DNA from 2 places in the Peribacillus sp. NPDC096379 genome. Region 2 is predicted to be linked to the other one. Evidence: riboswitches for the same ligand, from Rfam matches in the RefSeq annotation. Region 2 holds a riboswitch; the other holds the start of a gene.
The links. Region 2 has a riboswitch for cobalamin ahead of ACIQZI_RS22635 (hypothetical protein). Riboswitches for the same ligand answer to the same signal wherever they lie in the genome.
Positions count from the first base shown of each region.

Region 1: linked by a shared signal. The riboswitch ahead of metE (5-methyltetrahydropteroyltriglutamate--homocysteine S-methyltransferase) and the one ahead of ACIQZI_RS22635 (hypothetical protein) in region 2 are both predicted to bind cobalamin.

Region 1 covers NZ_JBIWFD010000002.1:862,460-865,875, reverse strand. Annotated here, with positions in the region: gene metE (5-methyltetrahydropteroyltriglutamate--homocysteine S-methyltransferase) at 1-1,306, opposite strand, end outside; cobalamin riboswitch at 1,454-1,652, opposite strand; partial or broken gene ACIQZI_RS13365 (alpha/beta fold hydrolase) at 1,835-2,638, shown strand; gene ACIQZI_RS13355 (twin-arginine translocase TatA/TatE family subunit) at 3,311-3,416, shown strand, end outside.
Region 2 covers NZ_JBIWFD010000009.1:11,197-14,612, forward strand. Annotated here, with positions in the region: gene ACIQZI_RS22625 (DUF58 domain-containing protein) at 1-115, opposite strand, end outside; gene ACIQZI_RS22630 (AAA family ATPase) at 115-1,071, opposite strand; cobalamin riboswitch at 1,447-1,665, shown strand; gene ACIQZI_RS22635 (hypothetical protein) at 1,866-2,360, shown strand; gene ACIQZI_RS22640 (ABC transporter substrate-binding protein) at 2,403-3,368, shown strand.

The DNA.
Region 1 (3,416 bases), on a different contig from region 2:
TACCGATTGTTGTCGTTGGAAGTAATGGTAAATCCCATCGTTTATCATGCAATGCTTTTCGTTCGCTTGCATCTACGCGAGTTATTGAATAATGAGATAAATTTACTAATGTATCTTGCACTTCTCTCACGTTTCGGAACGATGAATGATTTAATAATCTAACTGCTTGGTCACATTTGTCAAGCTCTTCAACAGTTAGTTCATGTTTTGCAAATTTCGTTAACAAGACCACTTCATCCAGTTTTTCATCTGCAAAAGATAGTGCATTTTTAACAATGGCCTCTAAGCTTTGTTCACTTTTCACTGTCACAGGAACATGAAGTAAGCTACAAGATGGTTGAATTATGAGACGATTATCGTCAACTATACTTGTTAATGTTCCGATGAGTTTTGCTTTCTCTTGTAAATTGGCTTTCCAGACATTTCGGCCGTCAATGACTCCTGCTGCCAAAACCTTATCTTTCGGGAAACCAATTGCTTGTAATTGAGCAATATTCATGTTTTCGTCGTGAACAAAATCGAGACCAATTCCTGCAACTGGTAATTGAACGATGGCTTGATAATGTTCGATACTTTCATAATACGTTTGTAGAATGATTTTTACGTTTGGGACGGACTTTTTAAAAGCTGTGTACACTTCATTAACATCACGTAAAATTTCACGATCAATCTGCTTTACTAAAAGTGGTTCATCAATTTGTATCCACTCAGCACCCGCTTCTTCTAATTGTTGCAATACTTCGACGTAAAGTGGAATAAGCGCTTGTAACAATTCCTTGCGTTTTTGATCATCGTATCCTTTTGACAATGCCAAAAAAGTGATCGGCCCGAGGATGACAGGCTTCCCATTTATCCCTAATTTTTCTTTTGCTTCTTTATATAATTTCAATGGCCAGTTTTCTACTAAAACCGGTTGTGCATCTTCTAACTCGGGCACGATATAGTGATAGTTTGTATTGAACCATTTTGTCATTTCTGATGCTACTTTACCTTTACTGCCTCTGGCAATTTCAAAATAGGTTTGAAGTGAAAGTTGCTTTCCTTCTGTTTTAAATCGTGTTGGGATGAGCCCAAACATAACAGCTGTATCTAATACATGATCATAATAACTGAAATCACCGACAGGAATGAGATCAATTCCTTTTTCCTGTTGTTTTCGTAAATGTGATAGGCGAATTTCTTCCATCTTGCTTGTAAATTGCGACTCGGTCAGCTCTCCTGCCCAAAACAATTCTAAACATTTTTTCCATTCGCGATTTTCACCAATTCTCGGATAGCCTACGTTTGAACTTTTAATTCCCATTATTGTTCCCCCATTTCAATTTTAATTGCCTCAATAAAAAAGTCTCTCTTTGCAATAAAGAGAGACTAATGATAGACATAGTTAACTAGAGTTGAGACTAGCAATCAGTTTCAACATACGGCTATCACTCCTCCCTATTTTCGCGTAGGTAATAAGCGCATCCAATAGGCAGGTCTCCTGACTTAGGTTCATCGTTTTCTATCCCTTCCCATTTCATGATGAAACAGTGGTTAACGATAAAGAACTCCCCATAACAGTGGCGCGACCGTGTCGGATTTACACCGAACTTCCCTTTTAAGTTAAAAACATGTTGCTTGTTGCTTTTAACACCTATCGTTTGAATATTATTCATTTTTTGAATTCTCGCAATAAAAAGTTTATTGGGATTAAGATTATATCATCTTGTCTGATTTCGCAAGTATCTTTTTATTTGGTCAGATAATTCAGGGATAAACGTTGTAAATAGTTTCGAATATCTTATCATTTTTTTCATCATTCGATCCATATACCGGTGAATGAGAGGGTGATTTAATGGCCTATTATATCCAGACTGATAACAATGTAAATATTTTTGTAGAGGATATTGGAAATGGGAAACCAGCCTTATTTATTCATGGTTGGCCTGTCAATCATAAAATGTACGAATATTAGTTAGATATTCTGCCTGAATACGGGATTCGCTGCATTGCACTTGACTTACGTGGATTTCGAAAATCAGATCGCCCCTTTAGCTTATACTCGTATAACGAAATGGCTGATGATATCCGCGGGATTATTGACACGTTAAAATTAACTAATCCTACTTTAATTGCCTTTTTAATCGGTGGTGTCATTGCAACCCGTTATATGTCTAGACACGCCGGGCACAATATTAGCCAATTAATTCTTGCAGGTGCTGCAGCCCCATCGTTTGTTCAAAGGAATAACTTTCCGTATGGAATGCCGGTTTCGGCAGTAAATTCAATTATTAGTCAAGCCTATCAGGATCGACCAAAGATACTTGATGAATTCGGCAAGATGTTTTTTGCAAGTAAAATTAGTCGTGAATTTAACGACTGGTTTTTGACACTTGGTTTTGAAGCATCTGGTCAAGGGACAATGAAGGCTTCTGAATCCTTACGTGATGAAGATCTAAGAAACGACTTAGTTGCAATCAGGATTCCAACAACTATTCTGCATGGTAAAAAAGATCAAGTATGTCCGTATGAATTAGCTCAGGTGATGCACAAGAATATCCCTCAGTCTAAACTCATTCCTTTTGAAAATAGCGGACATGGTCTTTTTTATGATGAAAAAGACAAATTTAATCAAGAACTGCTAAAAGTCTTATTATAATTTTCATTTAAATGAGCTCCTTTTGCAGGAACACATCTGTTCTTTCATAAAAAGATTAAAATGTTGGTAAGATAGATTAGACGAATGAAGACAATATATTAATGAATTGGCGGAGTTAAAAACAGATACTGAATCCTTAGAATTGATGAGATTCATGTACTTTAGCTGTTTCCTGAGGCGTGGAAAATCTTAAGACATATATGTAGAACACTCCCATACCCAAGAATTGGATCCTTGGATACGAGAGATTTCTTTTGGAATATTAAAAAAACCAGTTCTATAAAGAACTGGTTTTGTCCCTAACAATTAGGTAGCCGCCATTGCCGTAAGCTCAGTAATAAAGTTTTAAACCACCACTCCTCAAAGTGGGTGTTTGCAAAAACAGTCCTGTATGTCCTCAGTCAATGAAAAAGGCCTGACATTCTTGTTTTGATATAAAACTCCCTATTACAGCTTAAAGGTTAAAACTTAATTATCAATACGTACAACGCAGCTTGTATTAGTATAATATCTGAAATGAACAAAGATTGCAAGCCTAAATGATTGAGAAAAATACAATTCATTTTACTTTTTTATTCTTAGTATGATCAGGAGTCTTACGCTAAATATCCATCTTGCAAACGCTTGATAAAAGTCTATAATAATAGATATCTACACAAGAGGAGTGAAAATATGTTTTCCAATATTGGTGTGCCAGGTTTAATTCTCATCCTTATATTAGCACTTATCGTCTTTGGTCCTAGTAAGCTTCCTGAAATTGGACGAGCCGTCGGAAATT
Region 2 (3,416 bases):
ACCAACTGAGAAAACCTCCCTGAAACATCGCAAACCCAAATGCCAAGACTACCAAACTAATAAGCACTACAACCTTTGCATAAGGTCTCATTTTCTCTACCAACGATTTCATCATTAATTCACAGCCCTTTTTACTGGTACAGGAATATTATCAATAATTTCAGCAACCACCTGCTCAGCTGTAATCCCTTCGTACTTCGCTTCAGATTTCAAGATAAGGCGATGCGATAACACAAATGGGGCAAGATATTGAACATCGTCCGGCAACACATAATCCCGGTCATATAATAGAGCGTAGCTTTGAGATGCTTTCATTAAGGCAATCGAACCACGAGGACTCGCACCTAAATATACACTGCGATGCTGGCGCGTTGTTTGTGTCATTTCAACAATATAATGCTTAATCGCATCATCGACAATAACCGCCTTTGACTCTTGCTGCAAACCGCGTAGTTCAACCAATGACATAACGGGTCCAAGACTATCAAGCGGTGAAGCCAAACGCGCACGATTCAAAACTTCCACTTCTTCAAATATATCTGGGTATCCCATTTTCATTTTTAATAAAAAACGATCAAGTTGAGCTTCAGGAAGAGGGTACGTTCCTTCATATTCGATAGGGTTTTGTGTTGCCATAACAAAGAATGGTTGCTCCAGCACTCTCGTTACACCATCAATCGTCACACTTGCCTCTTCCATCCCTTCTAATAAGGCTGACTGAGTTTTCGGAGATGTTCGATTAATCTCGTCAGCCAGGATAATATTCCCCATAATCGGCCCAGGACGAAAAGTAAATTCTTGCTCCCTTGGATTATATATGGAAACGCCTGTTACATCAGACGGCAGCAGGTCAGGTGTGAATTGAATTCGTTTAAAGTCTGCACTGATTGACTTGGCCAGCGCACGGACCATCATCGTCTTACCTACACCTGGAACATCTTCCAATAAAACATGACCTCCCGAAAGTAAAGCCACTACACTTAATTCTGCTATATCTCTTTTCCCAATAATAACCTTCTCGATATTACGTATCACTTCATTTAACTTTGGGTGCTTTCCTTCATATGTCATACCTTACCTCCTGTGATTCATCCCTTATCGATTTTCAAAAGATCTGAAAAAACAACTAACCTTTTCATCCTATCGACACAATTCATTTAAAATTACTTTAACTTAAACTACATTCGACGACTCCCTTTCTAACCCTTCTTTTTCCAATATATTTACAAACTTTACATAATGGCCTTACCCAGTAGAGTTGAGCATATTTCGCATCAAAATGAGTTTTATCAAACTGGAAGAAAAATGGTGGATCTTTCATTCAACATATATCATAATTGCACAAATTTTCAAATTTTTAGATCTAGTAAACATATGTATTAGTAAACATCACAAAAAGTATGACTTTCTTATCGGAATTATATGGTAAACTATTGATAAGTGAATATAATCTTGCAGAAAAAAGGTGCTGAACTTTCAGCTTAATAGGGAATTCGGTGAAGAACCGAAGCTGTTTCCGCAACTGTAAGTGCGATGAAATAAGGATATGCCACTGTTTTATTTAACGGAATCGGACGTAGCACGCAATCCGTTATATAAAATGGGAAGGACCTTAAAGTAAATGGATGCACAAGCCAGGAGACCTGCCTTCTTTCCATCGTATTATACTCTTCGGAAGATAAGAGGATTGTACGGCAACTCTCATCTTTTCTTTCCAACTGGATATGTAGGATGGTGTGCCGCCCAATTTTCTTGGTCGGTTTTTTTGTTATAAAAAACGATTTCAAGGGCTATTCACTCTATTCATCATATAAGGGGGATTACATTTGACAAAAAAAGATTTCCGTTTTATGTGTTACCCGTACATGCGCGAATCCGCTTCAACAGTGGACTTCGAGATCAGGACTGACTCCTTGACATCTCGTATTGGCTTAGCTTGTGCATTTACTAAAAACGTACCTGTTGTACACAAAGATTTAATGTACTTACTCGACATGGGCTATAATCTAAACGGCTCAGTACGCGGACGATTAGGTATCACGCAAGAAGACTTAGATCGCCTAAGTGGTATGTATGATTTTTATACAGCAGAGGTCAAAGACTCTATCGGTACTTTTGTCTTGCCACAAGGAACTCCCGGTGCCTGTATTTTGCACACTTGCCGCAGTGAAGCGAAGAAGTCAGTAAGAGCGCTACATAAAGTGAGTCTTGAAAGAGAAGTTCCTAAAATCCTGTTCGATTACGCTCATTTACTAGCAAACGTTTTATTCGTTATGGCCGTCTATGTAAATAAACAACTTGGTGTTGAGGAAATCCCTCACGAGAGTATATGCTATGACATTAAATCGACGAAAAAATAATACATCCATCCATTTATAGGAATGAGAAATGAGGAGAACACAATGAAAAAATTCATATGGAACAATTGGTTACTCGCACTAATGCTTTCTTTTATTTTAGTACTTGCTGGCTGTGGGAATAATAATCAAACAGCACCAAGTAAGGATAATGCCCCTGCAAGTGAAATTAAAAAAGAAAAAGACCAGCCCTATTCAGTAACTGATGATCTTGGCGACAAGATCACCTTTGATAAAGTACCTGAAAAAGTGATCTCCCTTCAACCAAGCAATACAGAAATTCTCTTTGCTCTAGGAGCAGGTGAAAAAGTAGTTGGGGTCACAGATGTTGATAACTATCCAAAAGAAGCTGCCGATATTGAATCTGTTTCTGATTCAATGAATATTAACGCAGAGAAAATAATTGCGTTAAACCCAGACGTCATCATCGCCTATACAATTGGCGACGAAGCTACTTTACAGCCGCTGAAAGATGCGGGAATCCCAATCTTTGTCATTGCATCTGCTGCTACATTTGAAGATGTTTACGGAGACATTCAGCAAATTGCTGAAGTAATGGGCGTTAAGGAGAAAGGGAGCGAAATCGTCGATACGATTAAAAACCAAGTTGCAGCTGTCATTGAAAAAACAGACTCTATTAATGAAAAGAAAAGTGTCTATTTAGAAATAAGTCCTGCTCCAGAAATCTACACACCTGGAAAGAAGACATTTCAACAAGAAATCCTTGCAAAAGCGGGTGTAACCAACATATTTGAGGATCAAGAAGGTTGGATCAAAGTTTCTGAGGAAGAAGTTATTAAACGCAACCCTGCTGTCATCACAACAACTGCCGGTTTTATTGAAAAACCTGAACAAGAAATTAAGAGCCGTACAGGGTGGGACCAACTTACAGCCGTTAAGGAAGACAAAGTATACTACTTAAATGAAGACGTGATGTCCCGTCCAGGACCACGTATTGGTGAAGCTGTCGAGCTTGTTGCCAAAACCGTTTACCCAGATCTATTTAAATAAGATCGATACAAATCCTCTTTATTGAATGACAACCAGGAGGAACCAAAT